3 regions of the Rummeliibacillus sp. JY-2-4R genome follow, and region 3 is predicted to be linked to each of the others. Evidence: a T-box and tRNA genes for the amino acid it is inferred to sense, from the RefSeq annotation. Region 3 holds a T-box; the other regions hold tRNA genes.
What was found. The T-box of region 3 lies ahead of leuS (leucine--tRNA ligase). A T-box ahead of a tRNA ligase gene usually reads a tRNA of that ligase, here a tRNA-Leu.
Positions count from the first base shown of each region.

Region 1: it has a tRNA-Leu gene. The T-box ahead of leuS (leucine--tRNA ligase) is inferred to sense a tRNA for this amino acid. The anticodon was not compared.
Region 2: it has a tRNA-Leu gene. The T-box ahead of leuS (leucine--tRNA ligase) is inferred to sense a tRNA for this amino acid. The anticodon was not compared.

Region 1 is NZ_CM132623.1:101,711-112,382, forward strand. It holds rRNA gene ACWV26_RS00470 (23S ribosomal RNA) at 1-1,573, shown strand, start outside; rRNA gene rrf (5S ribosomal RNA) at 1,700-1,816, shown strand; tRNA gene ACWV26_RS00480 (tRNA-Val) at 1,824-1,899, shown strand; tRNA gene ACWV26_RS00485 (tRNA-Thr) at 1,911-1,986, shown strand; tRNA gene ACWV26_RS00490 (tRNA-Lys) at 2,003-2,078, shown strand; tRNA gene ACWV26_RS00495 (tRNA-Leu) at 2,094-2,178, shown strand; tRNA gene ACWV26_RS00500 (tRNA-Gly) at 2,230-2,304, shown strand; tRNA gene ACWV26_RS00505 (tRNA-Leu) at 2,310-2,398, shown strand; tRNA gene ACWV26_RS00510 (tRNA-Arg) at 2,438-2,514, shown strand; tRNA gene ACWV26_RS00515 (tRNA-Pro) at 2,518-2,594, shown strand; tRNA gene ACWV26_RS00520 (tRNA-Ala) at 2,609-2,684, shown strand; rRNA gene ACWV26_RS00525 (16S ribosomal RNA) at 2,829-4,376, shown strand; rRNA gene ACWV26_RS00530 (23S ribosomal RNA) at 4,558-7,487, shown strand; rRNA gene rrf (5S ribosomal RNA) at 7,614-7,730, shown strand; gene ACWV26_RS00540 (GntR family transcriptional regulator) at 7,886-8,281, shown strand; gene ACWV26_RS00545 (DUF1648 domain-containing protein) at 8,278-9,381, shown strand; gene ACWV26_RS00550 (EamA family transporter) at 9,603-10,493, opposite strand; gene ACWV26_RS00555 (Crp/Fnr family transcriptional regulator) at 10,650-10,672, shown strand, end outside.
Region 2 is NZ_CM132623.1:3,692,052-3,702,723, forward strand. It holds rRNA gene rrf (5S ribosomal RNA) at 93-209, opposite strand; rRNA gene ACWV26_RS18080 (23S ribosomal RNA) at 277-3,206, opposite strand; rRNA gene ACWV26_RS18085 (16S ribosomal RNA) at 3,388-4,935, opposite strand; tRNA gene ACWV26_RS18090 (tRNA-Gly) at 5,086-5,159, opposite strand; tRNA gene ACWV26_RS18095 (tRNA-Arg) at 5,195-5,271, opposite strand; tRNA gene ACWV26_RS18100 (tRNA-Leu) at 5,289-5,375, opposite strand; tRNA gene ACWV26_RS18105 (tRNA-Lys) at 5,434-5,509, opposite strand; tRNA gene ACWV26_RS18110 (tRNA-Gln) at 5,533-5,607, opposite strand; tRNA gene ACWV26_RS18115 (tRNA-Asp) at 5,615-5,691, opposite strand; tRNA gene ACWV26_RS18120 (tRNA-Glu) at 5,699-5,773, opposite strand; tRNA gene ACWV26_RS18125 (tRNA-Asn) at 5,778-5,854, opposite strand; gene ACWV26_RS18130 (SprT family protein) at 5,954-6,409, opposite strand; gene ACWV26_RS18135 (Tex family protein) at 6,457-8,628, opposite strand; gene sigB (RNA polymerase sigma factor SigB) at 8,741-9,514, opposite strand; gene rsbW (anti-sigma B factor RsbW) at 9,492-9,962, opposite strand; gene ACWV26_RS18150 (STAS domain-containing protein) at 9,949-10,296, opposite strand; gene ACWV26_RS18155 (anti-sigma regulatory factor) at 10,491-10,672, opposite strand, start outside.
Region 3 is NZ_CM132623.1:3,050,624-3,061,295, forward strand. It holds gene leuS (leucine--tRNA ligase) at 305-2,722, opposite strand; T-box leader at 2,815-3,026, opposite strand; gene ACWV26_RS14875 (hypothetical protein) at 3,117-3,281, opposite strand; gene ACWV26_RS14880 (3-hydroxyacyl-CoA dehydrogenase family protein) at 3,289-4,056, opposite strand; gene ACWV26_RS14885 (MDR family MFS transporter) at 4,551-5,741, opposite strand; gene ACWV26_RS14890 (TIGR01212 family radical SAM protein) at 5,993-6,964, shown strand; gene ACWV26_RS14895 (class I SAM-dependent methyltransferase) at 6,961-7,530, shown strand; gene ACWV26_RS14900 (type III polyketide synthase) at 7,694-8,761, shown strand; gene ACWV26_RS14905 (isoprenylcysteine carboxyl methyltransferase family protein) at 8,819-9,301, shown strand; gene ACWV26_RS14910 (alpha/beta hydrolase family protein) at 9,501-10,427, shown strand; gene ACWV26_RS14915 (heavy metal-binding domain-containing protein) at 10,467-10,672, shown strand, end outside.

The sequences.
Region 1 (10,672 bases), 1.1 Mb from region 3:
CTGAGGAAGGCTCGTCCTCTCAGGGTTAGTCGGGACCTAAGCCGAGGCCGATAGGCGTAGGCGATGGATAACAGGTTGATATTCCTGTACCACCTCCCTACCATTTGAGTAATGGGGGGACACAGTAGGATAGGGTAAGCGCACTGTTGGTTATGTGCGTCTAAATAGTAAGGCGTGAGAGTAGGCAAATCCGCTCTCTATAACGTTGAGCTATGATGGCGAGCGGTTTACCGCGAAGTTCCTGATTTCACACTGTCAAGAAAAGCCTCTAGCGAGGTAGGAGGTGCCCGTACCGCAAACCGACACAGGTAGTCGAGGAGAGAATCCTAAGGTGAGCGAGAGAACTCTCGTTAAGGAACTCGGCAAAATGACCCCGTAACTTCGGGAGAAGGGGTGCTCTAGTAGGGTGCAAGCCCGAGAGAGCCGCAGTGAATAGGCCCAGGCGACTGTTTAGCAAAAACACAGGTCTCTGCAAAACCGTAAGGTGACGTATAGGGGCTGACGCCTGCCCGGTGCTGGAAGGTTAAGGGGATTGCTTAGCGTAAGCGAAGGTGAGAACCGAAGCCCCAGTAAACGGCGGCCGTAACTATAACGGTCCTAAGGTAGCGAAATTCCTTGTCGGGTAAGTTCCGACCCGCACGAAAGGCGTAACGATCTGGGCACTGTCTCAACGAGAGACTCGGTGAAATTATAGTACCTGTGAAGATGCAGGTTACCCGCGACAGGACGGAAAGACCCCGTGGAGCTTTACTGTAGCCTGATATTGAATTTTGGTACAGCTTGTACAGGATAGGTAGGAGCCTGAGATACCGGAGCGCCAGCTTCGGTGGAGGCGTCCTTGGGATACTACCCCAGCTGTATTGAAATTCTAACCCGTACCCCTATATCGGGGTAGGAGACAGTGTCAGGCGGACAGTTTGACTGGGGCGGTCGCCTCCTAAAGAGTAACGGAGGCGCCCAAAGGTTCCCTCAGAATGGTTGGAAATCATTCGCAGAGTGTAAAGGCACAAGGGAGCTTGACTGCGAGACCTACAAGTCGAGCAGGGTCGAAAGACGGGCTTAGTGATCCGGTGGTTCCGCATGGAAGGGCCATCGCTCAACGGATAAAAGCTACCCCGGGGATAACAGGCTTATCTCCCCCAAGAGTCCACATCGACGGGGAGGTTTGGCACCTCGATGTCGGCTCATCGCATCCTGGGGCTGTAGTCGGTCCCAAGGGTTGGGCTGTTCGCCCATTAAAGCGGTACGCGAGCTGGGTTCAGAACGTCGTGAGACAGTTCGGTCCCTATCCGTCGTGGGCGTAGGAAATTTGAGAGGAGCTGTCCTTAGTACGAGAGGACCGGGATGGACACACCGCTGGTGTACCAGTTGTTCTGCCAAGAGCATCGCTGGGTAGCTATGTGTGGACGGGATAAGTGCTGAAAGCATCTAAGCATGAAGCCCCCCTCAAGATGAGATTTCCCATTACGCAAGTAAGTAAGATCCCTTGAAGACGACAAGGTAGATAGGTTCGAGGTGGAAGTGTGGTGACACATGGAGCTGACGAATACTAATAGATCGAGGACTTAACCAAACGTTATTTTAAGAACTTCAATGAAAGTTTATCCAGTTTTGAAAGAATAATTAGCTTATCAAAAAAATATTGACTTTTCTTTAGATAAGTGATAAAATAATTCTTGTCCTTAAGAAGGATACATAGTCTAGTAATGATGGCAAAGAGGTCACACCTGTTCCCATGCCGAACACAGAAGTTAAGCTCTTTAGCGCCAATGGTAGTTGGGGGCTGTCCCCCTGCGAGAGTAGGACGTTGCTAGGCTGAATATGGAGGATTAGCTCAGCTGGGAGAGCACCTGCCTTACAAGCAGGGGGTCGGCGGTTCGATCCCGTCATCCTCCACCATATTTTAATTTGCCGGTGTAGCTCAGTTGGTAGAGCAACTGACTTGTAATCAGTAGGTCGAGGGTTCGACTCCTTTCGCCGGCACCATATTCTATTTTAAAGTGAGTCATTAGCTCAGTTGGTAGAGCATCTGACTTTTAATCAGAGGGTCGCTGGTTCGAATCCTGCATGACTCACCATTTTAAATAAACCTAGCGGGTGTGGCGGAATTGGCAGACGCACTAGACTTAGGATCTAGCGCCGCAAGGCGTGGGGGTTCGACTCCCTTCACCCGCACCATTTATTCTAAAACTTTATAATTGCCAGATTTTAAAAAAACTTGAAGCATATGCGGAAGTAGTTCAGTGGTAGAACATCACCTTGCCAAGGTGGGGGTCGCGGGTTCGAACCCCGTCTTCCGCTCCAAATATGCCGGGGTGGCGGAACTGGCAGACGCACAGGACTTAAAATCCTGCGGTAGGTGACTACCGTACCGGTTCGATTCCGGTCCTCGGCACCATCTTTATTTAACATATAAGCAATAATTAATATAAAATATGCGCCCATAGCTCAACTGGATAGAGCGTCTGACTACGGATCAGAAGGTTGTGGATTCGACTTCTGCTGGGCGCACCATATCGGGAAGTAGCTCAGCTTGGTAGAGCACTTGGTTTGGGACCAAGGGGTCGCAGGTTCGAATCCTGTCTTCCCGACCATTTAAAATTATATTGGGGCCTTAGCTCAGCTGGGAGAGCGCCTGCCTTGCACGCAGGAGGTCAGCGGTTCGATCCCGCTAGGCTCCACCAATTATTTTATGAACCTTGAAAACTGAACAAGCAAGACGTTAATCAATAAACTTTGTTCACTAACTTCTGTTAGTGACAAGGACAAACTATAGATATCATCTTTGATGATACGCTAGCAAAGCTAATGAGCTTTCAAACTTTACTTTTATGGAGAGTTTGATCCTGGCTCAGGACGAACGCTGGCGGCGTGCCTAATACATGCAAGTCGAGCGAATGACGAGGAGCTTGCTCCTCTAATTTAGCGGCGGACGGGTGAGTAACACGTGGGCAACCTGCCCTGTAGACTGGGATAACTTCGGGAAACCGGAGCTAATACCGGATAATCCATTTCACTTCATGGTGAAATGTTGAAAGGCGCTTTCGCGTCACTACAGGATGGGCCCGCGGTGCATTAGCTAGTTGGTGGGGTAACGGCCTACCAAGGCGACGATGCATAGCCGACCTGAGAGGGTGATCGGCCACATTGGGACTGAGACACGGCCCAAACTCCTACGGGAGGCAGCAGTAGGGAATCTTCCACAATGGACGAAAGTCTGATGGAGCAACGCCGCGTGAGTGATGAAGGTTTTCGGATCGTAAAACTCTGTTGTAAGGGAAGAACAAGTACGTTAGGAAATGAACGTACCTTGACGGTACCTTATTAGAAAGCCACGGCTAACTACGTGCCAGCAGCCGCGGTAATACGTAGGTGGCAAGCGTTGTCCGGATTTATTGGGCGTAAAGCGCGCGCAGGTGGTTTCTTAAGTCTGATGTGAAAGCCCACGGCTCAACCGTGGAGGGTCATTGGAAACTGGGAGACTTGAGTGCAGAAGAGGAAAGTGGAATTCCAAGTGTAGCGGTGAAATGCGTAGAGATTTGGAGGAACACCAGTGGCGAAGGCGACTTTCTGGTCTGTAACTGACGCTGAGGCGCGAAAGCATGGGGAGCAAACAGGATTAGATACCCTGGTAGTCCATGCCGTAAACGATGAGTGCTAAGTGTTAGGGGGTTTCCGCCCCTTAGTGCTGCAGCTAACGCATTAAGCACTCCGCCTGGGGAGTACGACCGCAAGGTTGAAACTCAAAGGAATTGACGGGGGCCCGCACAAGCGGTGGAGCATGTGGTTTAATTCGAAGCAACGCGAAGAACCTTACCAGGTCTTGACATCCCAGTGACCGCTCTAGAGATAGAGTTTTCCCTTCGGGGACATTGGTGACAGGTGGTGCATGGTTGTCGTCAGCTCGTGTCGTGAGATGTTGGGTTAAGTCCCGCAACGAGCGCAACCCTTAATCTTAGTTGCCATCATTTAGTTGGGCACTCTAAGGTGACTGCCGGTGACAAACCGGAGGAAGGTGGGGATGACGTCAAATCATCATGCCCCTTATGACCTGGGCTACACACGTGCTACAATGGACGGTACAAAGAGTCGCTAACTCGCGAGAGCACGCTAATCTCATAAAACCGTTCTCAGTTCGGATTGTAGGCTGCAACTCGCCTACATGAAGCCGGAATCGCTAGTAATCGCGGATCAGCATGCCGCGGTGAATACGTTCCCGGGCCTTGTACACACCGCCCGTCACACCACGAGAGTTTGTAACACCCGAAGTCGGTGAGGTAACCTTTTGGGGCCAGCCGCCGAAGGTGGGATAGATGATTGGGGTGAAGTCGTAACAAGGTAGCCGTATCGGAAGGTGCGGCTGGATCACCTCCTTTCTAAGGAATATTTCGGAATAGAGAACGTGGTTCTCTAAGATTAACGCTTGCTGTTCAGTTTTGAAGGCTCATCGCTTTCAAAACATTGTTCTTTGAAAACTGGATAAAACGACATTGAAAAATTCTTAAGTAACACATTTTTTTATATTAAGTTTTAAATTTTTAGGCTTAATAACTTATAGGTTAAGTTATTAAGGGCGCATGGCGGATGCCTTGGCACTAGAAGCCGATGAAGGACGGCACTAACACCGATATGCTTCGGGGAGCTGTAAGTAAGCTTTGATCCGGAGATTTCCGAATGGGGAAACCCACTATTCGTAATGGAATAGTATCTTGACGTGAATACATAGCGTCATGATGGCAGACTCAGGGAACTGAAACATCTAAGTACCTGAAGGAAGAGAAAGAAATTTCGATTCCCTTAGTAGCGGCGAGCGAAACGGGAACAGCCCAAACCAAGAGGCTTGCCTCTTGGGGTTGTAGGACACTCTATATGGAGTTACAAAGGAATGAATTAGACGAAGCGGTTTGGAAAGACCTACCGAAGAAGGTAACAGTCCTGTAGTCAAAAGTTCATTCTCTCCTGAGTGGATCCTGAGTACGGCGGAACACGTGAAATTCCGTCGGAATCTGGGAGGACCATCTCCTAAGGCTAAATACTCTCTAGTGACCGATAGTGAACCAGTACCGTGAGGGAAAGGTGAAAAGCACCCCGGGAGGGGAGTGAAAGAGATCCTGAAACCATGTGCCTACAAGTAGTTAGAGCCCGTTAATGGGTGATAGCGTGCCTTTTGTAGAATGAACCGGCGAGTTACGATTACATGCAAGGTTAAGTTGAAAAGACGGAGCCGTAGCGAAAGCGAGTCTGAATAGGGCGAATGAGTATGTGGTTGTAGACCCGAAACCAGGTGATCTACCCATGTCCAGGGTGAAGGTAAGGTAACACTTACTGGAGGCCCGAACCCACGCACGTTGAAAAGTGCGGGGATGAGGTGTGGGTAGCGGAGAAATTCCAATCGAACTTGGAGATAGCTGGTTCTCTCCGAAATAGCTTTAGGGCTAGCCTCGTGATAGAGAATCTTGGAGGTAGAGCACTGTTTGAACTAGGGGTCCATCCCGGATTACCGAATTCAGACAAACTCCGAATGCCAATGATTTATGCACGGGAGTCAGACTGCGAGTGATAAGATCCGTAGTCAAAAGGGAAACAGCCCAGACCACCAGCTAAGGTCCCAAAGTAATTGTTAAGTGGAAAAGGATGTGACGTTGCTTAGACAACCAGGATGTTGGCTCAGAAGCAGCCACCATTTAAAGAGTGCGTAATAGCTCACTGGTCGAGTGACGCTGCGCCGAAAATGTATCGGGGCTAAACAATTCACCGAAGCTGTGGATAGACATCTATGATGTCTGTGGTAGGAGAGCGTTCTAAGTGCTGTGAAGTCAGACCGGAAGGACTGGTGGAGCGCTTAGAAGTGAGAATGCCGGTATGAGTAGCGAAAGATGGGTGAGAATCCCATCCACCGAATGACTAAGGTTTCCTGAGGAAGGCTCGTCCTCTCAGGGTTAGTCGGGACCTAAGCCGAGGCCGATAGGCGTAGGCGATGGATAACAGGTTGATATTCCTGTACCACCTCCCTACCATTTGAGTAATGGGGGGACACAGTAGGATAGGGTAAGCGCACTGTTGGTTATGTGCGTCTAAATAGTAAGGCGTGAGAGTAGGCAAATCCGCTCTCTATAACGTTGAGCTATGATGGCGAGCGGTTTACCGCGAAGTTCCTGATTTCACACTGTCAAGAAAAGCCTCTAGCGAGGTAGGAGGTGCCCGTACCGCAAACCGACACAGGTAGTCGAGGAGAGAATCCTAAGGTGAGCGAGAGAACTCTCGTTAAGGAACTCGGCAAAATGACCCCGTAACTTCGGGAGAAGGGGTGCTCTAGTAGGGTGCAAGCCCGAGAGAGCCGCAGTGAATAGGCCCAGGCGACTGTTTAGCAAAAACACAGGTCTCTGCAAAACCGTAAGGTGACGTATAGGGGCTGACGCCTGCCCGGTGCTGGAAGGTTAAGGGGATTGCTTAGCGTAAGCGAAGGTGAGAACCGAAGCCCCAGTAAACGGCGGCCGTAACTATAACGGTCCTAAGGTAGCGAAATTCCTTGTCGGGTAAGTTCCGACCCGCACGAAAGGCGTAACGATCTGGGCACTGTCTCAACGAGAGACTCGGTGAAATTATAGTACCTGTGAAGATGCAGGTTACCCGCGACAGGACGGAAAGACCCCGTGGAGCTTTACTGTAGCCTGATATTGAATTTTGGTACAGCTTGTACAGGATAGGTAGGAGCCTGAGATACCGGAGCGCCAGCTTCGGTGGAGGCGTCCTTGGGATACTACCCCAGCTGTATTGAAATTCTAACCCGTACCCCTATATCGGGGTAGGAGACAGTGTCAGGCGGACAGTTTGACTGGGGCGGTCGCCTCCTAAAGAGTAACGGAGGCGCCCAAAGGTTCCCTCAGAATGGTTGGAAATCATTCGCAGAGTGTAAAGGCACAAGGGAGCTTGACTGCGAGACCTACAAGTCGAGCAGGGTCGAAAGACGGGCTTAGTGATCCGGTGGTTCCGCATGGAAGGGCCATCGCTCAACGGATAAAAGCTACCCCGGGGATAACAGGCTTATCTCCCCCAAGAGTCCACATCGACGGGGAGGTTTGGCACCTCGATGTCGGCTCATCGCATCCTGGGGCTGTAGTCGGTCCCAAGGGTTGGGCTGTTCGCCCATTAAAGCGGTACGCGAGCTGGGTTCAGAACGTCGTGAGACAGTTCGGTCCCTATCCGTCGTGGGCGTAGGAAATTTGAGAGGAGCTGTCCTTAGTACGAGAGGACCGGGATGGACACACCGCTGGTGTACCAGTTGTTCTGCCAAGAGCATCGCTGGGTAGCTATGTGTGGACGGGATAAGTGCTGAAAGCATCTAAGCATGAAGCCCCCCTCAAGATGAGATTTCCCATTACGCAAGTAAGTAAGATCCCTTGAAGACGACAAGGTAGATAGGTTCGAGGTGGAAGTGTGGTGACACATGGAGCTGACGAATACTAATAGATCGAGGACTTAACCAAACGTTATTTTAAGAACTTCAATGAAAGTTTATCCAGTTTTGAAAGAATAATTAGCTTATCAAAAAAATATTGACTTTTCTTTAGATAAGTGATAAAATAATTCTTGTCCTTAAGAAGGATACATAGTCTAGTAATGATGGCAAAGAGGTCACACCTGTTCCCATGCCGAACACAGAAGTTAAGCTCTTTAGCGCCAATGGTAGTTGGGGGCTGTCCCCCTGCGAGAGTAGGACGTTGCTAGGCACACACTAAAGCACAACTGATTATTCAGTTGTGCTTTTTTATGTTAAAAAATATACATACAAAGCTAAAAGAAAAGACGAATCACTTGCATCTTGTTATATACAATATAGAACAGAATCTGTTATACTAATTGCATAACAGATAGGAGGGATAAAGTGTTTCTACAAATAGAACCAAATTCAGATGTCCCTATTTATACACAACTAACGCAGCAAATAATTGAAGGCATTGCCAATAAGAATATAAAGCAAGGAGAATCACTACCTTCTGTACGAATGCTTGCAGCTGATTTAGGTGTAAATATGCATACAGTTAACAAAAGCTATCATGAATTAGAAAGGAAAGGCCTAATTTCTATTGTTCCTAAATCAGGCGCAATTGTGAACGTAATTGGTAAAAAGAGTAGTGATAGTGTACAGCAATTAGACTATATAGAGAAAATGCTGCGACCTGTCGTTGCTGAAGGAGTCGTCAAAGGATTAGAGATGAGCGATTTCGAAACTTTAATTGGTAGGATTATGGATAACTTAAATGAGGAGGTTGAAAAATGATGGGTTTTGGAATATCAATTATTATGCTTGTGTTTACAGGTCTAGTACAAATATTCATTCCATATATGGTGAAAAAAACAGTAGTATTTGGCGTTTCTATTCCCGCAACATTTATAAATCATATAATGGTAAAGCGAGTAAAAAGAATCTATAGTATGGCTTTAGCATCTATTTGGATTGTAATGTTCATTGGATATATTGTTTGGTGCCTTCTTATTCCAAGTAATGACGACCTTCAGGTTATCGTCGGCACTTCTTTATTGTTTCTATTAATCATTATGAGTATGCTATTTTACGCGTATTTCCATCGTAAATTGCAGTTAGAAAAGCAACAACAGCAATGGGGAATAGATTTAAAAGAGGTGAAATTAGTGGACACCTCATTACGAGGGAAAGATGAAATGTTGCCTCTTGCTTATTATATCGGTTTAGTAGTTATCCCATTGATATTAATTATTTATACTTATTCTCAATATCCTTTACTCCCTGAACAAATCCCAACACATTGGGGGGCAAATGGAGAGCCTAATGCTTTTACTGAGAAGAACCCTTTTACTGCAATATCATTACCTCTTATGATGCTTGTTTTGCAAATTATGTTTGCAGCTATGAGTCAGGGAACTAAAATATCTGGTATTAAAATAAGTGTCATTAATACAAAAGAATCTACTCGAAAACAAATAGAAAAAAGAAAATATACAAGTTGGTTTATGTTTTTAACAGCCTTGCTAATTACGATGTTATTTAGTCTTCTTCAATTAACTACTATACACCATAATGTAATTGGGCAAGGAATAATGCTAACTATCTTTATCATTTTTATGGTGGTCATTCTTGTGGGGAGCATTATTTTCTCCATTAAAGTTAGTAGTTTGGAGAAAAAGAATAAGTATCTAAACTATCCTAACGGGGTAATGGATGTAGATGAGGATCGTTATTGGAAAGGTGGATTACTTTATTTCAATAAGGATGATTCATCCCTCTTTGTAGAAAAGAGATTCGGAATAGGATGGACAATCAATTTTGCTAGACCTATGAGCTATTTGTTAGTATTTGTCCCACTTATTATTATTCTTTTCATTGCGTTTTTTTCTAGCTAGTAAGAAGCTCTCTTAACAGAAGGTAATACTTTTGAAAATGTCTTTAATGAGCCAGTTTTTAATATATCGTTGATAACAACGATTATTAAGGCTGGCTCTTTTTGTTGAACAATTAATTTATAATAAATTTTCGATTATTCACAGAAACAATTAAAAAACTCCCTTCTTTTGCCGATTCATTGTGGAAAAAGAAGAGAGTTTGCAAAATAAATGTGAAGCCTTTACTTCGAAGGCCTTTTTTGTAAAAGGGTAGGTAAAGACATACCGACTAATACTAAGACGATACCACATACTTGAAGAATTGTTAGTTTCTCATGAAGTACTATTACAGATGCCATTATAGCAACAGGTAATTCCATCGCGCTTAATATAGAAGCTAATCCTCCTCCAACTCTTGGAACGGATATGGTGAACAATAAAATTGGCAAAATAATACCGAAAAACCCTAGGGCTAGACCGTAGTAAAGTAATTGCGTTTCAAATAGTTTGCCGTTTACTATGATTTCAGGTGTTTGGAAAAGGCAAATCATGACCATAGCAAAGAACGACATAATTGTCATACGACCAATTGTTGATACTCCTTCTACAGGTCTAGAATTAAATTGCATAAAGCAAGCAAAGCTAAGGGCTGAAGCAAAACCAAATGCCCATCCACGCCAATCGAGACCGCTTAAATCGACATCTAAAATTCCAGCGGCTAAAATTGTACCAATTACAAGAAATACAAGTGAGATTAGCTCATTACGTGTGGGCCTCCGACGATGAAGTATGCAATCTAAGAAAAGGCCAATCCATGTAAATTGGAAGAGCATTACTACTGCAAGAGAAGCGGGTAGGTAGCGAACTGCTTGTCCATAAACAATACCAGTGTTCCCAGTTATAAGACCTGACAGCATAATAATTAAAAAGCCTTTACCAGTTACTTTTGGTAAAGAACGGTGAGTACAGATAAAAAGAATCAATGCTAGTATAAAGCCGATTACATACTGGCTTGTCACTGCTTCCTCTGTTTTAAAGCCGTGTTGCATTGCAACTTTAATAATTGTTGATAAAATCCCATAAGAACTCGAACCCAGTACAATAAGCAATGGAAATATTAAATTTTTGTTCATATAGACACTCCTGTATTTAAAAATACCAAAGAAAAATTATAACACGAATCGTATAAATTAATTGAAAAAATGCGCTATATGGCACTTTTTGCTTTTATCATCATAACAACTCAAACTATAATGAAAAAGGACATATGTCCAAAAGGGGGATAATCTATGAAAATAATTGAGGACGTATC
Region 2 (10,672 bases), 640 kb from region 3:
AGCTTATATTCGTAATAATGCTATAAATAAACTTAATAATATTAACAAAGATCAAAAAAGCACAACTATTAACTAGTTGTGCTTTAATGTGTGCCTAGCAATGTCCTACTCTCGCAGGGGGACAGCCCCCAACTACCATTGGCGCTAAAGAGCTTAACTTCTGTGTTCGGCATGGGAACAGGTGTGACCTCTTTGCCATCATTACTAGACTATTTATAAAGAAAGAATTGTTCTTTCAAAACTGGATAAACCTTATTGAAGTTCTTAAAATAACGTTTGGTTAAGTCCTCGATCTATTAGTATTCGTCAGCTCCATGTGTCACCACACTTCCACCTCGAACCTATCTACCTTGTCGTCTTCAAGGGATCTTACTTACTTGCGTAATGGGAAATCTCATCTTGAGGGGGGCTTCATGCTTAGATGCTTTCAGCACTTATCCCGTCCACACATAGCTACCCAGCGATGCTCTTGGCAGAACAACTGGTACACCAGCGGTGTGTCCATCCCGGTCCTCTCGTACTAAGGACAGCTCCTCTCAAATTTCCTACGCCCACGACGGATAGGGACCGAACTGTCTCACGACGTTCTGAACCCAGCTCGCGTACCGCTTTAATGGGCGAACAGCCCAACCCTTGGGACCGACTACAGCCCCAGGATGCGATGAGCCGACATCGAGGTGCCAAACCTCCCCGTCGATGTGGACTCTTGGGGGAGATAAGCCTGTTATCCCCGGGGTAGCTTTTATCCGTTGAGCGATGGCCCTTCCATGCGGAACCACCGGATCACTAAGCCCGTCTTTCGACCCTGCTCGACTTGTAGGTCTCGCAGTCAAGCTCCCTTGTGCCTTTACACTCTGCGAATGATTTCCAACCATTCTGAGGGAACCTTTGGGCGCCTCCGTTACTCTTTAGGAGGCGACCGCCCCAGTCAAACTGTCCGCCTGACACTGTCTCCTACCCCGATATAGGGGTACGGGTTAGAATTTCAATACAGCTGGGGTAGTATCCCAAGGACGCCTCCACCGAAGCTGGCGCTCCGGTATCTCAGGCTCCTACCTATCCTGTACAAGCTGTACCAAAATTCAATATCAGGCTACAGTAAAGCTCCACGGGGTCTTTCCGTCCTGTCGCGGGTAACCTGCATCTTCACAGGTACTATAATTTCACCGAGTCTCTCGTTGAGACAGTGCCCAGATCGTTACGCCTTTCGTGCGGGTCGGAACTTACCCGACAAGGAATTTCGCTACCTTAGGACCGTTATAGTTACGGCCGCCGTTTACTGGGGCTTCGGTTCTCACCTTCGCTTACGCTAAGCAATCCCCTTAACCTTCCAGCACCGGGCAGGCGTCAGCCCCTATACGTCACCTTACGGTTTTGCAGAGACCTGTGTTTTTGCTAAACAGTCGCCTGGGCCTATTCACTGCGGCTCTCTCGGGCTTGCACCCTACTAGAGCACCCCTTCTCCCGAAGTTACGGGGTCATTTTGCCGAGTTCCTTAACGAGAGTTCTCTCGCTCACCTTAGGATTCTCTCCTCGACTACCTGTGTCGGTTTGCGGTACGGGCACCTCCTACCTCGCTAGAGGCTTTTCTTGACAGTGTGAAATCAGGAACTTCGCGGTAAACCGCTCGCCATCATAGCTCAACGTTATAGAGAGCGGATTTGCCTACTCTCACGCCTTACTATTTAGACGCACATAACCAACAGTGCGCTTACCCTATCCTACTGTGTCCCCCCATTACTCAAATGGTAGGGAGGTGGTACAGGAATATCAACCTGTTATCCATCGCCTACGCCTATCGGCCTCGGCTTAGGTCCCGACTAACCCTGAGAGGACGAGCCTTCCTCAGGAAACCTTAGTCATTCGGTGGATGGGATTCTCACCCATCTTTCGCTACTCATACCGGCATTCTCACTTCTAAGCGCTCCACCAGTCCTTCCGGTCTGACTTCACAGCACTTAGAACGCTCTCCTACCACAGACATCATAGATGTCTATCCACAGCTTCGGTGAATTGTTTAGCCCCGATACATTTTCGGCGCAGCGTCACTCGACCAGTGAGCTATTACGCACTCTTTAAATGGTGGCTGCTTCTGAGCCAACATCCTGGTTGTCTAAGCAACGTCACATCCTTTTCCACTTAACAATTACTTTGGGACCTTAGCTGGTGGTCTGGGCTGTTTCCCTTTTGACTACGGATCTTATCACTCGCAGTCTGACTCCCGTGCATAAATCATTGGCATTCGGAGTTTGTCTGAATTCGGTAATCCGGGATGGACCCCTAGTTCAAACAGTGCTCTACCTCCAAGATTCTCTATCACGAGGCTAGCCCTAAAGCTATTTCGGAGAGAACCAGCTATCTCCAAGTTCGATTGGAATTTCTCCGCTACCCACACCTCATCCCCGCACTTTTCAACGTGCGTGGGTTCGGGCCTCCAGTAAGTGTTACCTTACCTTCACCCTGGACATGGGTAGATCACCTGGTTTCGGGTCTACAACCACATACTCATTCGCCCTATTCAGACTCGCTTTCGCTACGGCTCCGTCTTTTCAACTTAACCTTGCATGTAATCGTAACTCGCCGGTTCATTCTACAAAAGGCACGCTATCACCCATTAACGGGCTCTAACTACTTGTAGGCACATGGTTTCAGGATCTCTTTCACTCCCCTCCCGGGGTGCTTTTCACCTTTCCCTCACGGTACTGGTTCACTATCGGTCACTAGAGAGTATTTAGCCTTAGGAGATGGTCCTCCCAGATTCCGACGGAATTTCACGTGTTCCGCCGTACTCAGGATCCACTCAGGAGAGAATGAACTTTTGACTACAGGACTGTTACCTTCTTCGGTAGGTCTTTCCAAACCGCTTCGTCTAATTCATTCCTTTGTAACTCCATATAGAGTGTCCTACAACCCCAAGAGGCAAGCCTCTTGGTTTGGGCTGTTCCCGTTTCGCTCGCCGCTACTAAGGGAATCGAAATTTCTTTCTCTTCCTTCAGGTACTTAGATGTTTCAGTTCCCTGAGTCTGCCATCATGACGCTATGTATTCACGTCAAGATACTATTCCATTACGAATAGTGGGTTTCCCCATTCGGAAATCTCCGGATCAAAGCTTACTTACAGCTCCCCGAAGCATATCGGTGTTAGTGCCGTCCTTCATCGGCTTCTAGTGCCAAGGCATCCGCCATGCGCCCTTAATAACTTAACCTATAAGTTATTAAGCCTAAAAATTTAAAACTTAATATAAAAAAATGTGTTACTTAAGAATTTTTCAATGTCGTTTTATCCAGTTTTCAAAGAACAATGTTTTGAAAGCGATGAGCCTTCAAAACTGAACAGCAAGCGTTAATCTTAGAGAACCACGTTCTCTATTCCGAAATATTCCTTAGAAAGGAGGTGATCCAGCCGCACCTTCCGATACGGCTACCTTGTTACGACTTCACCCCAATCATCTATCCCACCTTCGGCGGCTGGCCCCAAAAGGTTACCTCACCGACTTCGGGTGTTACAAACTCTCGTGGTGTGACGGGCGGTGTGTACAAGGCCCGGGAACGTATTCACCGCGGCATGCTGATCCGCGATTACTAGCGATTCCGGCTTCATGTAGGCGAGTTGCAGCCTACAATCCGAACTGAGAACGGTTTTATGAGATTAGCGTGCTCTCGCGAGTTAGCGACTCTTTGTACCGTCCATTGTAGCACGTGTGTAGCCCAGGTCATAAGGGGCATGATGATTTGACGTCATCCCCACCTTCCTCCGGTTTGTCACCGGCAGTCACCTTAGAGTGCCCAACTAAATGATGGCAACTAAGATTAAGGGTTGCGCTCGTTGCGGGACTTAACCCAACATCTCACGACACGAGCTGACGACAACCATGCACCACCTGTCACCAATGTCCCCGAAGGGAAAACTCTATCTCTAGAGCGGTCACTGGGATGTCAAGACCTGGTAAGGTTCTTCGCGTTGCTTCGAATTAAACCACATGCTCCACCGCTTGTGCGGGCCCCCGTCAATTCCTTTGAGTTTCAACCTTGCGGTCGTACTCCCCAGGCGGAGTGCTTAATGCGTTAGCTGCAGCACTAAGGGGCGGAAACCCCCTAACACTTAGCACTCATCGTTTACGGCATGGACTACCAGGGTATCTAATCCTGTTTGCTCCCCATGCTTTCGCGCCTCAGCGTCAGTTACAGACCAGAAAGTCGCCTTCGCCACTGGTGTTCCTCCAAATCTCTACGCATTTCACCGCTACACTTGGAATTCCACTTTCCTCTTCTGCACTCAAGTCTCCCAGTTTCCAATGACCCTCCACGGTTGAGCCGTGGGCTTTCACATCAGACTTAAGAAACCACCTGCGCGCGCTTTACGCCCAATAAATCCGGACAACGCTTGCCACCTACGTATTACCGCGGCTGCTGGCACGTAGTTAGCCGTGGCTTTCTAATAAGGTACCGTCAAGGTACGTTCATTTCCTAACGTACTTGTTCTTCCCTTACAACAGAGTTTTACGATCCGAAAACCTTCATCACTCACGCGGCGTTGCTCCATCAGACTTTCGTCCATTGTGGAAGATTCCCTACTGCTGCCTCCCGTAGGAGTTTGGGCCGTGTCTCAGTCCCAATGTGGCCGATCACCCTCTCAGGTCGGCTATGCATCGTCGCCTTGGTAGGCCGTTACCCCACCAACTAGCTAATGCACCGCGGGCCCATCCTGTAGTGACGCGAAAGCGCCTTTCAACATTTCACCATGAAGTGAAATGGATTATCCGGTATTAGCTCCGGTTTCCCGAAGTTATCCCAGTCTACAGGGCAGGTTGCCCACGTGTTACTCACCCGTCCGCCGCTAAATCAGAGGAGCAAGCTCCTCGTCATTCGCTCGACTTGCATGTATTAGGCACGCCGCCAGCGTTCGTCCTGAGCCAGGATCAAACTCTCCATAAAAGTAAAGTTTGAAAGCTCATTAGCTTTGCTAGCGCATCATCAAAGATGATGTCTATTGTTTGTCCTTGTCACTAACAAAAGTTAGCAAACAAGGTTTATTGATTAACGTCTTGCTTGTTCAGTTTTCAAGGTTCATATAATTTCATAATTTGGAGCGGGTGAGGAGAATCGAACTCCCGACAACAGCTTGGAAGGCTGTGGTTTTACCACTAAACTACACCCGCAAAAAAGGTTTTAGTTAATAATGTTTTTAAAATTATGGTGCGCCCAGCAGAAGTCGAATCCACAACCTTCTGATCCGTAGTCAGACGCTCTATCCAGTTGAGCTATGGGCGCATATTAAATTATTTTCTTGGTGCGATCGAGAGGACTTGAACCTCCACCGAGTTAACCCCGACTAGGCCCTCAACCTAGCGCGTCTGCCATTCCGCCACGACCGCATTATTCTTATCGGTATAAATTATTATAAAATATCTTTTTACCAATGTCAAGAAAAAATGGTGAGTCATGCAGGATTCGAACCAGCGACCCTCTGATTAAAAGTCAGATGCTCTACCAACTGAGCTAATGACTCGTAGCTGAAATAACAAAAGAAAATGGCTGGGGTACCTGGATTCGAACCAGGGCATGACGGAATCAAAATCCGTTGCCTTACCGCTTGGCTATACCCCAATAAAAATGGCGGTTCGGACGGGACTCGAACCCGCGACCTCCTGCGTGACAGGCAGGCATTCTAACCAGCTGAACTACCGAACCATTGAAATGGTGACCCCTACGAGATTCGAACTCGTGTTACCGCCGTGAAAGGGCGGTGTCTTAACCGCTTGACCAAGGGGCCAATATGGCTCCGAAGGCAGGACTCGAACCTGCGACCCTCTGATTAACAGTCAGATGCTGCTACCAACTGAGCTACTTCGGAATAACCTTCATTTGTTTGTCGCTTCAATGTCTTATCATCTTGTCGACTTTTACTATTATAAAGAGTTAAATCGTAATCGTCAAGAGTTTTTATAAAAAATTATTTTTTTAATATAAGGTTGCCTAAACACTTGCTACAACGATACTTTGCAGTATTCATTCGAATCTTACGATGATAATTTGCCCCACATTTGACGCAAATATACGTATATCTATTACTAATACTCCTTCTTTTTCCACCATCTAAATTTGCACAAAAGCGAGGAGCATTTGTTTTTTTCAATAGCATTCTAAAATCTGCATCTCTATGCTGATACCCCTTACCTTCTAAATGAAGATGGTAATGACATAGTTCATGACGAATGATTCCTTTTACTTCTTCAAGACCATATTGTTCATATGCTTTGGGGTTAATTTCAATATTATGAGATTGTAATAGATAGCGCCCCCCTGTTGTACGAAGTCTTTTATTGAAATAAGCTTTGTGTTGAAACGGCTTTTGAAATTCTTGCTCTGAAATTGTACAAACTAATTTATGTAAATCACAATCCTTCATAGTCTACCTCCTATAAAAAAACAATACCCCACATAAGTGGGATACTGCTAGTCTAATTCAATAATTTGTTGTTCGGGAGGAAGCATTGTTAAAGAGATTCTACCTTTACCCGCTTCTACTTTGTCTACCCAAACGGTAACTATATCACCTAAAGCTACAACATCTAGCGGATGCTTTACATAACCTTTTTTTAATTTTGAAATGTGTACAAGTCCATCTTGTTTTACCCCTATGTCAACAAATGCTCCAAAGTCAACAACATTACGCACTGTACCTTGTAGCTCCATTCCAGTTTGTAAATCTTCCATTTTCAATACATCTTTTTTAAGTAATGGTTGAGGAAACGCATCACGTGGATCTCTTGAAGGTTTCATAAGTGAATCAATTACATCTTTTAATGTTATTTCCCCTACTTCCCATTTCTTACTTAAATCAGTGATATTTAATGTACCGATGGATTGCTCCGCCTCGCGTGTACCAATATGTTCTTTATCGATATGAGCTGCTTCTAAAATTTGTTTTGCCAAATCATAGCTTTCCGGATGGATTGCAGTGGCATCTAGTGGGTTTTTGGCATTTGGGATACGTAGAAATCCTACCGCTTGTTCATAAGTTTTGGCACCTAATCTTGGTATTTTCTTTAACTGAGTACGTGCTGTAAACTTACCGTTTTCACTTCGAACCTTAACGATGTTCTCTGCAACAGTTTTGGATAAACCGGACACGTATTGTAGAAGTGAAGGGGATGCTGTATTTACATCTACACCGACTTGGTTTACCGCTGTTTCAACAATAAAAGTTAACGACTCTTCAAGTTTCTTTTGAGAAACATCATGTTGATATTGGCCTACACCTACTGCTTTCGGATCAATCTTTACTAGCTCTGCTAGAGGATCTTGTAATCGTCTTGCAATTGAAACAGCGCTTCGTTGCTCAACATGCAAATCTGGAAATTCCTCACGTGCAACTTCAGATGCAGAGTAAACACTAGCTCCTGCTTCACTTACAATTACATAAGACGCATCACTATGCGACTCCTTTAAACACTCAGATACAAATTGTTCTGTTTCACGAGATGCTGTACCATTTCCAATTGCAATAATTGAAATCGGATAACGATTCAAAATATCATTAAAAGTCTTTTTCGATTTTTCTACATCACCTTTTGCAGTATGAGGATAAATCACTGATATTTCTAACATTTTACCCGTGTCATCTACAACCGCAAGTTTACAACCTGTCCTATAAGCTGGGTCTACTCCTAGTACGTATTGGCCATTCATAGGAGGTTGAAGCAATAAATTCCTTAAGTTTTCAGAGAAAATATGAATAGCCTGCGCTTCTGCCTTTTCGGTAAGTTCATTACGTATTTCTCGTTCAATAGATGGCTGAATCAAACGTTTATATGCATCTTCAATAGCTGAATCAACTTGTGATACAGCCGGAGAAGAGGTTGCTGGAATCCATTCATTACGCATTATTTGAGTCACTCGTTCAATAGGTACTAAAATATTCACTTTGAGAATATCTTCTTTTTCACCACGATTAATCGCTAAAGTGCGATGTGGCACGATTTTATTAACGGGCTCTTCGTATTCATAGTACATTTCAAATACCGATTTCTCATCTTGTTCTGCGTTTTTAACAGCAGTTTGGATTTTACCTTGTTGCCATGAAATTTTACGGATTTTTTCGCGAATAGCTGCGTCATCTGCAAATCGTTCCGCTAATATATCATTTGCACCTTGAAGTGCTTCCTCTATATTTTCAACTTTTTCAGAAAGAAAAGGAGTAGCCAACTCTTCTAGAGACGTTTTTCCGAAAACCATTAATTGGTCAGCTAAAGGTTCTAAGCCCTTGTCTTTTGCAATTGTGGCCTTTGTACGTCGTTTTTGTTTATATGGGCGATATAAGTCTTCAATTCGCTTTAGAATTGTTGCTGCGTTAATTTCTTTAGCTAGTTCTTCTGTTAACTTGCCTTGTTCATTGATTAAACGGAGAACTTCCTGTTTTCGTTGTTCTAATTGTTGAATATAGTGATATCGATCTTCGATTGCCTTTATTTGCACCTCATCCAATGATCCTGTAGCTTCTTTTCGATAGCGGGCTATAAAAGGGACTGTATTAGAAGCTTCAAGTAATTGAATAACTTGCTCCACTTGATGCGTACGAATCCCAACTTCTGAGGCGATTAATTGATACATTTTTTTGTCGTCCATTCGTTCACTACCTTTCTTTTGTCTTCCCTATTTTACCATAGAGGAATTTTATTCTTCTTCTAGAAACACAAAAAAACCTGTCCCATTACAGAACAGGTAATTACTTTATGGTTTAAGATGGTGAGGCTATAGCATCTTGCAATTTTCTAATGGCCCCACGTTGTAGTCGTGAAACATGCATCTGTGATATACCAAGAATTTCGCCAGCTTCTTTTTGACTCAGTTGTTCAATATATGTAAGCTTTATAACATTTTTTTCTTTTTCCGATAGCACCTTCATAGCTTCTTTTACTATGATGCGTTGGTCTGTCTTTTCAAACTCATTGTCTTCTTCCCCAATAATATCAAACAATGTGGATGAACTCTCATCATTACCTGATTCAACCGGTCGATCCATTGATAACGCTTGATAGCTTCGGCTCATTTCCATTGCTTCCAATACATCTTCTTCTTCAACTTCTAAATAAGCAGCTATTTCAGAAATAAGGGGAGACCGTTGGGATTCGGTCGTAAGATATTCTATTGCAGCTTTAATTTTAGGTCCTAATTCTTTTATACGTCTAGGTACATGTACATCCCAAGTTTTATCTCTTAAATAACGTTTAATTTCACCGATAATCGTAGGTACTGCAAAAGCTTCAAAACTCCGACCAAAGGAAGAGTCAAACCTTCTAATCGCACCAAGTAGGCCAATCATTCCCACTTGATAGATGTCATCATAGTAAGAGCGTCCGCTAGAGTATTTACGCGCAATCGATTCAACCAAATATTGATAGTGCTTCACTATCTTCTCTTGGCAGTCTTTATCTTCATTCTCTTGGAATTGATGAATTAACTCTAAAATTTGCTCTTTTGACTTCAAATTAGAAGGAGATTGTTTCCACATGGTCATTCACCTGCTCTCGAGAAACATATTTAGTCATGAAAACAGTTACACCATTGTCGTTTAACACCTTCACTTCATCCATTAGGCTTTCAATAAGATATAGCCCTAATCCTCCTTCGCGGATAAATTGAATATCATCATCTTCGTGATAAGGTCCTACTTTTTCTTTGATTTCCTCATATTTAAAACTTTGCCCATAGTCTGAAACCATGATTTCTAACTTATCTTTATATAATGCACAGCCAATTATCACTTCGCCATATTCTTCCTCAGAATAAGCATGTTGGATTGCATTTGTAATTGCTTCACTAGAGGCAATTTTCAAGTCCTCGATATCATCATATGAAAAGCCTAAACGATTAGCTAAACCAGAAATAGCTAGCCTAGCAACACCAACAAACTGAGTTTTAGCAGGGACACGCATTTCAAAATAATCAAATTCTTTCATTGTTTGTTGTCACCTTTCCAACTTGTTCAATATTCATAATTTCACTTAAACCTGTTATATCGAAAAGTCTTTTTAATCGGTTAGAGAATCCAGTCAGCTTAATTTCACCTTCGTTTGCAACTACATTTTTATAAAATGTCACAATAACTCCAAGTCCTGTACTATCCATATAATTTACATTTGAAAAATCCAACTCAATTTTAATTCCATTTTGAATTTTCACGGTTTCCAATTTTTCTCGTAAAATAGGAGCTGTATAAGCATCTATTTCTCCACTAACGATTCCCTGTATAGTATCGCTATCTTTTGTTGATATATCTATATTAAAATCCAATTCAATCCCTCCTAATTGATAGCCGTTAAACAGATATGCCGAATTCAGGCAATATTGTTTTTATAAAAACGCATAAAATATCCTTCGTATAACAAGCAACAACAGTTATATACCCGCAATTCAACTTCATTAATCTAGGAAAATATTCATAATTTTGTATATAGTTAAAAAGAACTGCATTAATATGGAATATATTATCCACTTGAATTAAGCCATTTTTTTATTGTAACAGTCGTCCCCTTATTCAATTCAGTTTCTATATCAAATTCATCCATTAATCGTTTCACACCCGGTAAACCTGCACCTAGTCCCTGCGATGTGGAATATCCCTCTTGCAACACAAGTTCTACATTTGGAATACCCGGTCCAGAATCTG
Region 3 (10,672 bases):
GTTATTCAACAATATGTCCCGATTGTTGAACATAAGTTATATCTTTAAACACAAATAAAAGCTTAACTAATACAAAAATTAGTTAAGCTTTAAAATAACTTATTATAATGTTACACATTGTATAAAGAATACTGATGCATTAAGTGTATTACTTAAAATCTTGACTTTTAATAAAAAACTTTGAGCTGCTTTTTTGTGTGATTTTCGTATACTAAAAAACCACGTCCCACTCTTTTTAAAAGTGAGCGCGTGGTTTTCGGTTTTTAGGCTTAGATTGTTTCGTAATAGGGTATATACCTATCAATTATTTTGCTACGATGTTAACTAATTTGCCTGGTACTGCGATGACTTTTTTAATGTCTTTGCCTTCAATCATTTCTTTTACATGTTGATCTGCTAGTGCAGCTGCTTCTAGGTCTTCGCGTGACGCATCTTTTGAGACCATTAGTTTTGCACGTACTTTACCATTGACTTGAACAACGACTTCAATTTCGTCATCCACTAGTTTTTCTGGATCAAATGATGGCCATTGTTCATAAGTGATTGTTTCAGTATGGCCAAGTTTTCCCCAAAGTTCTTCAGCGATATGAGGAGCGATTGGTGCTAACATTTTTACGAATCCTTCTGCATATCCTGTTGGCACTACATCTGCTTTGTAACATTCGTTGATGAAGACCATCATTTGAGAAATAGATGTATTAAAGCGAATATGTTCGTTGTTATCCGTTACTTTTTGTACTGTTTGATGATAAACCTTTTCTAAAGTTGTATCATTTGAAGCTTGGATTTTGTCAGAAAGCGTATCAGTTTCTTCATTAATAAATAGACGCCAGATACGGTCTAAGAAACGGCGTGCTCCATCTAAGCCATTTGTTGACCATGGAATTGAAGCTTCTAATGGCCCCATGAACATTTCGTATAGACGAAGTGTATCTGCACCATGACTTGCAACGATATCATCTGGATTTACGACGTTGCCTTTAGATTTAGACATTTTTTCGTTACCTTCACCTAGGATCATGCCTTGGTTAAACAGTTTTTGGAATGGTTCTTTCGTTGGTACTACACCCAAATCGTAAAGTACTTTATGCCAGAAACGTGCATATAGCAAGTGAAGTACTGCATGCTCTTGACCACCGATATAAATATCTACTGGAAGCCAACGTTTTAATAATTCTGGATCTGCAATAGCTTCTTTGTTGTGAGGATCAATATAACGTAAGAAGTACCAGCTTGAACCAGCCCATTGTGGCATTGTATTTGTTTCGCGACGACCTTTTTTACCTGTTTCAGGATCTACTACATTTACCCACTCTTCAATATTTGCAAGTGGTGATTCACCAGTTCCACTTGGACGAATGTCACTTGTTTTAGGTAAAACTAATGGCAATTCTTCTTCAGGAACTGTAGTGATTGATCCATCTTCCCAGTGAATTACTGGAATTGGTTCCCCCCAATAACGTTGACGAGAGAACAACCAGTCACGTAATCGGTAAGATACTTTCTTTTCACCAACTTTATTTTCTTCAAGCCATGCGATCGCTTTTTTAATACCTTCTGCTTTATCAAGACCATTTAAGAAATCAGAGTTGATATGTGGACCATCTTCAGTGAAAGCTTCTTTAGATACATCTCCACCTTCTAGTACTGGGATGATTGGTAAATTAAATTGTTTTGCAAATTCAAAGTCACGTTCATCATGAGCAGGTACAGCCATAATCGCACCAGTACCATAGCTTGCTAGTACATAGTCTGCAATCCAAATAGGAATTTCTCTACCATTAATAGGGTTCACAGCATAAGCACCTGTGAAGACACCTGTTTTTTCTTTCGCTAGATCTGTACGTTCTAGGTCTGATTTTACTTTTACTTGATCTAGGTACTCTTCGACAGCTTGGCGTTGTCCTTCAGTAGTAATTTCTTTTACTAAATCATGCTCTGGCGCAAGTACTGTATAGGTAGCACCAAACAAAGTATCTGGACGAGTTGTGAATACGCGGAAGTGTTTATCTGTATCTTTGATAGTAAAATCAACTTCTGCTCCTTCTGAACGGCCAATCCAGTGACGTTGCATATCTTTAATATTTTCTGGCCAATCTACTTCATCTAAGTCATCTAGTAAACGATCAGCATAGGCAGTAATTTTAAGCATCCATTGTTTCATTGGGCGGCGTTCAACTGGGTGACCCCCACGTTCTGATTTACCATCAATTACTTCTTCGTTTGCTAGAACTGTTCCTAATGCCGGGCACCAGTTAACAGCTACTTCATCGATATAAGCTAAGCCCTTTTTATAAAGTTGGATGAAGATCCATTGAGTCCATTTGTAGTATTCAGGATCTGTTGTATTAATTTCACGATCCCAATCATAGCTAAATCCTAGTTCTTGGATTTGACGTTTAAATGTACCGATGTTTTTTAGAGTGAATTCTGCTGGATCATTCCCAGTGTCTAGTGCGTATTGTTCTGCAGGAAGACCAAAAGCATCCCAGCCCATCGGATGCAATACATTGTATCCTTGCATACGTTTGAAACGAGATAAAATATCCGTTGCAGTATAGCCTTCAGGGTGACCTACGTGAAGACCAGCACCTGATGGATATGGGAACATATCCAATGCATAAAATTTAGGCTTTGTTGTGTCATTTTCTGTTTTAAATGTTTTGTGATTAGCCCAATAAGCTTGCCACTTTTTTTCGATTTCTTGATGATTGAAATTCAAAAGATTCCCCTCCTTAAAGTGTTCAATGATACCCATTTTGTTTGCTGCCAATATGAGAGGTTCTTAGAAAAATAAAAAAATCCCGCCCCTAAAAAAGGGACGAGAGTATAAATTCCCGCGGTACCACCCAAATTAGTGTCAGCACTCAACTTGATTCCTTAACGCGGAAAACGACTTTGGCTATCATATAATTTCACCAATGTGACTCCCGGGCGAGTTCAATTCACTGATTTACCAACTTTCACCAAACGTTAGCTCTCTACAAAATCTAGATAAACCTACTAATCCCATTCACAGTCATATCATATTGTGTCTAATTCTAATCGAAGTTACGTAAATTGACAAGAGATTTAGCATAATTGTGGAATTGTTGCTAAAATAATCAGGAATATCTTTATTTACCAGTCTTCATGTCGTCTTTTAGGAATTGAATGAGTAATTGTTCACGCTCAAAATTCTTTTGCGTAGAAAATTCTTCATCCCAAGAATAATACCCTTTCCCATTCTTGTCTCCATATTTCCCTGCTTCAACTAATCGAGATAATGTGTCTCCTGGCATTTGAACATTACTTAAATCTTCGAATAAGTAATTCGAAATCGATTGTACAACATTCTAATCCAGTCATATCTGCAGACAATAATGGTCCGCTAGCTGGTAATCTTCTACCAATACTATATGTAACTGCTGCATCTATATCTTCTTTAGATGCTACCCCTGCTTCATATAAACTTTGTGCTTCTCTATATAATGCGAATTGCAAACGATTGCCTATAAATCCTGGAATTTCACGATTAAGCTTGATTGGCTTTTTATTTATTTCTATTAATAATTGCATTGTTCTTTCTACTACATCCTCATTTGTAAATGATGTTTTCACTACTTCTACTAATGGGATAAGATGCGCAGGATTCCAAAAATGCGTAATTAAAAAGCGTTCTTTATGGTCCATTTTTTCTGATAATAAGCTAGGTTGGAGTCCAGATGTATTGCTAGCAATTACCACATTTTCATCAACCAATGCTTCTAATTGCTTATACATATCTTGTTTTAATTCTAAAATTTCTGGAATTGCTTCTATAATAAATGTTGAATCTGCAACAGTTTCTTCTAATGAAGTAAAAAAGATAATTTTCTTTTTAATAGATTCTGCTAACTCTTTTGTGAAAACTTCATTTTCTACCATAACATTCAGTTTAAAAGCCAATGACTTATTTGCTTTTTCGACATCTGTATCATTGATTCCATATATATTAACGTTAGAGCCTGCCCAAGCAATAGATATGGCGATTGAATGCCCCATTGTTCCGCACCCGATGATTGATATTTTCTCCATATGTATCCCCTCCTATTAATATATTAACATAAAAAATTCTATATTTTCTTAGTTAAACAAGAATTTTCTCTTTTGAGTCAGTTTTCATAAATACTTCTGCTGTTGAGCTATAAGACTCGACCCTCTATCTCTTAGGGACTGAATAACTAATAAATACTAATCATTAATGTCTTGAAGTGGAATACTAATCTCCATTAAAATTTTCAGTCAAAAGTTTTATTAAAGTATTTTTTCCTTCTTGCTTATTTAGGATTTTCCTTTTATTTTACAGGACAAATTAAACTGCTACACAAAAACTATCTAAATCATAAAGTGTATTAAATTCCCCCATACATTGTTCTTTTTTCATATCTTGTAAATTGAAATTGAAACTATTTAATATCTACAACAGGATTCAAATCACTAGGCATCACCTTTTTAGTTGCTTGACTGTTTTTTAAGGCATTAACAAAAACCAAAAAGAGAGTTGCCATTATTGACAACTCTCTACTTTCTTATTGAAATGTTTCGTTTTCTTTATTTTCCCTATTTTTTATTGGTCGATCATATAACATATAAGGAATTAATGATATGAATAGGATGGCAATCAATACATAGAAAGTGAATTTCATCCCGTATTGGTCTGCTAATACGCCGCCTAGGAATGGCCCTATCATTTTACCGACTGCGCTGAAGCTATTAATCAAGCCTTGGTAGAACCCTTCTTTACCGCGTGGTGCAAGTGTACTTGCAATTGTTGGGACAATTGGCCAGACAAACATTTCACCAAAAGTTAGAATGATGATTGCAACAAGGAACATTTTAAAAGATCCTGCAAAGCTTACAACGTAAAAAGACACGATAAAAATAGCAATTCCCGTAAAGATTTGTCCTTTGTAAAATCCAGCAAATTTTTTAACAATTGGACTGATTAGCGGTTGACCTAATACGATCAGTAATCCATTAGCCGTCCATAGTAAACTATATTGGTTTAAGGAAATACCAAGGTCTTGTGTATAAGACGAAATGGTAGACGTCCATTGTATGTAGACCAGCCAGCCTAACAAGTAACCGATTCCTAATATAATTAGTGCATATAACGACGATCTATTCTTTACTTTTCCACTTTCACTAATTACAGAACTTGGAGCAATTTCGTTTTCTGTTGGAATTTTTTTATATGATAAAGCAACAAAGAAAAACAGCACATACATGATTAAATTCGCTATAAATAAATAATCAAAGCTTTTATTTGCAACGATTCCTGCAAGTGCTGGACCAATTGCTACGCCTAAGTTTTGTGCAAGGTAGATTGCATTAAATCCTCGTCTACCTCCCTCAGGCCAAGCAGTACCTATCATGGCATACATGCTTGGAAAGACAATTCCTCCACTAAAACCGATTAATGTTAAAAACCATACATAATGTGGCCATCCATGCCAAATAACGAGGCATATTAATCCAATAATAGTAAGAATCGTTCCAATCAAGATTGTTTTAAATCCACCGAATTTATCAAATACATATCCGCCTAACAGATTTCCAACTACACCAGCAGCAGCGTTTCCCATAAGTACAAGACCAGCCATTGAAAGTGTTTGTCCAAGGTGGTCATGCATATAAATTGTATTTAGCGGCCATAAAAAAGAGTTGCCTATTGTGTTAATAAGCATCCCTGTAATTAATAACCAAACACTTTTTGGCATCGTCCGTCCTCCATTTATTTCGAATATCTAGCCAATATTAACAACCTTTTGTTAAAGTTACAACCATAATTCATTATTAAAAAATATTGTGAAAATTCAACTAACATATACACTATCTACTATTAAAATCCAAAAATCAGTGAGCTAAATAATTTCAGCTTGGATAAATGCCCCCTAACATGGATTAAGTCTTCGTGAACGTGGATTAATCTATTCAGTCCGTGATAGAATTGTTGGTGAGGAGTGAAATTATGAATGACATAAAAGACAATGAGTTTCCATTTCCTTCTGATGGGAAACGTTATTATACATGGAATCGTTATTTACGCGATGAATTTGATTGTAAGGTTTATAAAGTAGCATTAGATGCGGGCTTTGACTGTCCCAATCGTGACGGTACAGTAGCTTTTGGTGGATGTACTTTCTGCTCTGCTGCTGGCTCAGGCGATTTTGCTGGAGATCGTGTGGATCCAATACCTGTTCAATTCGAAAAAATCAAAGAAAAAATGCAACATAAATGGAAAAACGGCAAAACGATGGCCTACTTCCAAGCCTATACAAATACACATGCACCGCTATCAGTTTTAAAGGAAAAGTTCGAAGCAGCTCTTGCATGTGAAGGGGTCATGGGGTTGAGTATTGCTACACGTCCTGACTGTTTACCCGATGATGTTGTAGAATATCTAGCCGAATTAAATGAACGTACGTATCTATGGGTGGAACTAGGTTTGCAAACTGTACATGAACGTACTGCGAATTTAATCAACCGGGCACATGATTATCCTACGTATGTAGAAGGGGTAGAAAAACTTCGTAAACACGGTATCCGAGTTTGCTCTCATATTATTAATGGCTTACCTCTGGAAGATTACGATATGATGATGGATACAGCTCGAGAAGTGGCGAAATTAGATGTCCAAGGTATAAAAATTCATTTACTTCATCTATTAAAAGGAACACCACTAGTTAAACAATACGAAAAAGGTATGCTCGAACTAATGGATAAAGATGCGTACATCAACTTAGTTGCTGACCAATTAGAAATAATCCCTCCAGAAATGGTTGTGCAACGGATTACTGGTGATGGACCAATCGATTTAATGATCGGACCTATGTGGTCTGTCAACAAATGGGAAGTACTAAACGGTATTGATGCAGAACTTGCGCGTCGTGGAAGCTATCAAGGGAAGTTCTACAAACCAGAAGAAGTGACTTCAAAATGAAATTACAAAGAGTTTTACAATACGCACAATTCCTGTTGCAAGATACAGTAGCAGATGGTGATATTGTGGTTGACGCTACAGCAGGAAATGGCTATGATACAGCTTTTCTAGCACAATTAGTTGGCGAGATGGGTCATGTCTATGCATTTGACATACAACAACAAGCCATTGATTCTACAAAAAGCCGTTTAGAAGACATCGGATTAGCAGATCGAGTATCCGTTATTTTAGATGGCCATGAAAACGTAGCTAATTATGTAGAAGAACCCATTAGTGCTGCTATTTTTAATCTTGGTTATTTACCAGGCAGTGAACACGAAATAATTACGAAGCCTGATACGACATTAAAGTCAATCGAGGATTTACTAAATTTACTAAAAGTAGGCGGAATAATTGTTTTGGTTGTGTATTATGGACATGCTGGGGGTAAGAATGAACGTGACCAAGTAATAGAATATGTCAGCAACTTACCACAGAAAAATGTTCACGTACTGCGTTACGAATTTATCAATCAAAAAAATGATCCTCCATTTATCATAGCGCTTGAGAAAATGAAAGATTTTTAATTTTTCACGCGATAATGATTAATGATTAATAATCAACGGCCTCCCAGATTTTCAGGGAGGCCTTTTTTGATTATTTTCTGCTCGACATAATTCCCCAATTGTTTTAAATCTTTCTGAACATGCATAGGCTTATTACTAGATAGTTCAAAGGGGGTTAAAGTTAATGCCGAAAATCCATGCAGTGAGTACATACTCTCCACCCCATCAATTATCGCAGGAAAAAGCTGAAGAATTCATACATCATCTTTTTGAAGGCAAAATGGAAAGACTTGAACGGTATTTAAAAGTCTTTAAGAATGGAGAAATCTTAAAAAGACAGCTTGCTATGCCAGTTGAATGGTATATGGAAGAACATACTTTTGCAGAGAAAAATGATTTGTACATTGAATTGGCAACAGAATATGGTTGCCGGGTAATTCAAGACTGTTTAGCAAAAGTATCAGATGTAGAAATTGCAGATATTGATGCCATTTTCTTCATATCCACTACTGGTATTTCAACGCCAAGCATTGATGCTCGTATTATGAACCAGCTGGCATTCCCAGATGATGTTGTGCGAATCCCTATTTGGGGACTCGGTTGTGGTGGAGGGGCAGCAGGTATTAGTCGTGCAAATGATTATTGTCTTGCGCACAGAGAAGCTATTGTATTAGTTATTTGTCTTGAATTATGTAGTCTAACCTTCCAACCAAGCGATTTGGATAAAAGCAACTTTGTAGGAACCTCCCTATTTGGTGATGGCGTTGCTTGTGCGATTGTTGCTGGTGATCAAGCTAAGTTAAAGAGCAACAAATCCTTACCTGCAATTCAGGCTACTGCTTCAAAAATACTCCCACATTCTGAAGATGTAATGGGATGGCGGATTGAAGATGATGGTTTACACGTGATTTTCGCCAAAAGTATACCTAGCATTATCGAAAAGTGGCTTACACCATTTGTGAAAAATTTCCTACAAAAGAATTCACTCTCTATCCCCAACATTAGTCGATTTATCGCTCATCCTGGGGGCAAAAAGGTTCTTGCTGCATATGAATCTGCATTAGAGCTCTCAAAAAAAATACTTGAACCAAGCTCCTTCATCTTACAACAACATGGTAATATGTCCTCTCCAACAGTTCTCTATGTATTAAAACATGTAATGGAACAACAACCTGATAGCGGTGAACTTGGAATTATGACTTCACTTGGTCCTGGCTTTAGCGGTGAACTAGTATTACTGAAATGGGAGTGATGAACTATTTTATTTACAATTATTTTCGTCATCATATGTATACAAAGAATTGTAGAGTTGAGGATTGCAAAAGCAAATGAACGTTATATGAAAGAACGTGGTGCAATTGAATTCGGACAATCACATTATCCTTTCATTGTCCTGTTACATGTTTGTTTTTTACTCAGTCTTTTATTGGAGCATACTTTCAAGCAAACATCGCTTAGTCCACTATGGATTTCATTAATTTGTTTCTTTATTGTCTTACAAATGGGACGCATTTGGGCTATAAAATCATTGGGGCATTTCTGGAATACTAAGATTATCGTATTGCCAGATGCAAAACTTGTAAAAAAAGGTCCCTACAAATGGCTTCCACATCCAAACTATTTAATTGTCGCTTTAGAAATTGCAGTCATACCTTTGATATTCCAAGCCTATTATACGGCAATTGTATTTACAATTTTGAATTTGATTATGATGTTAATACGGATTCCTGCAGAGGAAAAAGCTTTGCAAAAAGTCTATAAAAATGAAAATTATGTTTTAGAGAGATCGTAATTTAAAGACTGGTGTGAGTAGCAAAAAATGATCCCATATTTTTTAACGATGGGATTTTTTTATGTTTGTTTTAAATAAACATTTCCGTTTAAATAGATAGTAGTTTAAACGTATTTTTATGTTAAAATTTGTTATAAATGAAGAGTTTTTATAATGTATTTAAAGAAGAAAATAAATTACCATCAAATGGAGGAAACTAGTGGCTGATGAAAAAATTGTAATTGGTGAGAATGGTAAGTACCCGCTTAACGGAATATTGTCTATTCCAAATGAAATGGCTGAATCATATCCTGCGGTTGTATTAGTTCAAGGATCTGGCCCAAGTAATATGGATGGTAAAATTGGCGAAAACTATCCATTTAAAGACCTCGCCGAAGGTTTATCAAAAAGAGGAATTGCTGTGTTACGTTATGACAAAAGAACATTTGTATATGGCAAAGAAATGAAAAAAGACACCTCGCTTTCAGTTAAAGAGGAAACAATCGAAGATGCCATCCTTGCAGCGGAATTCTTAAGAAAAGATTCTCGTATTCTTTCAAATAAAATCTTTATTATAGGTCATAGTTTAGGAGGAATGCTAGCTCCGAGAATTGATGCAGAAGGTGGGAACTTTGCTGGAATCATTATAATGGCCGGATCCCCACGCAAATTAGAAGAGATTATGATGGAACAAAATAACGATGTTTTAAATTCCTTGAATCGTTTTTTAAAATTAATTGCTAAAAAGCAAATCGCAGCTTTATCCTCTAAATTCAGTAACATTTATGACTTAAGTGATGAAGAAGCGAAAACTAAATCCATTATAGGGAAATATGTCAATGCTTACTATTTTAAAGAAATGGGTGAACACCCATCCGTAAATTATCTAAATGTATTGGATAAACCAGTTTTCGTTTTGCAAGGAGATAAAGATTTTCAAGTATCATTGGAAAAAGACTTTAATAGTTATAAAAAAATATTGAGTGAAAAGTCCAATGTTACGTTTAAACTTTATCCAAACTTAAATCATTTGTTTATGCCTTCTGTTTATGGGGAAATTTTAAAAGCGAAAAAAGAGTATAAAATAGCGCAGCATATCGACAAGCAAGTGATTATTGATATTTCTGACTGGATTCATTCAGTTTAGGAATCACAATACTAAAACAGTAAAATGGAGGCGAAAAATATGTTGGTGGTAACAACAGAAAAAATTGAGGGCTATAAGGTTGTTGAAGTAAAAGGACCTGTTTTTGGATTGATCGTGAGGAGTAGAGGCCTTGGTGGCGATATAATGGCAGGCTTAAAATCACTAGTTGGTGGAGAAATCAAACAATATACAGCAATGCTTGAAGATTCAAGAAAAGAAGCGATGGACCGCATGATTAAAAATGC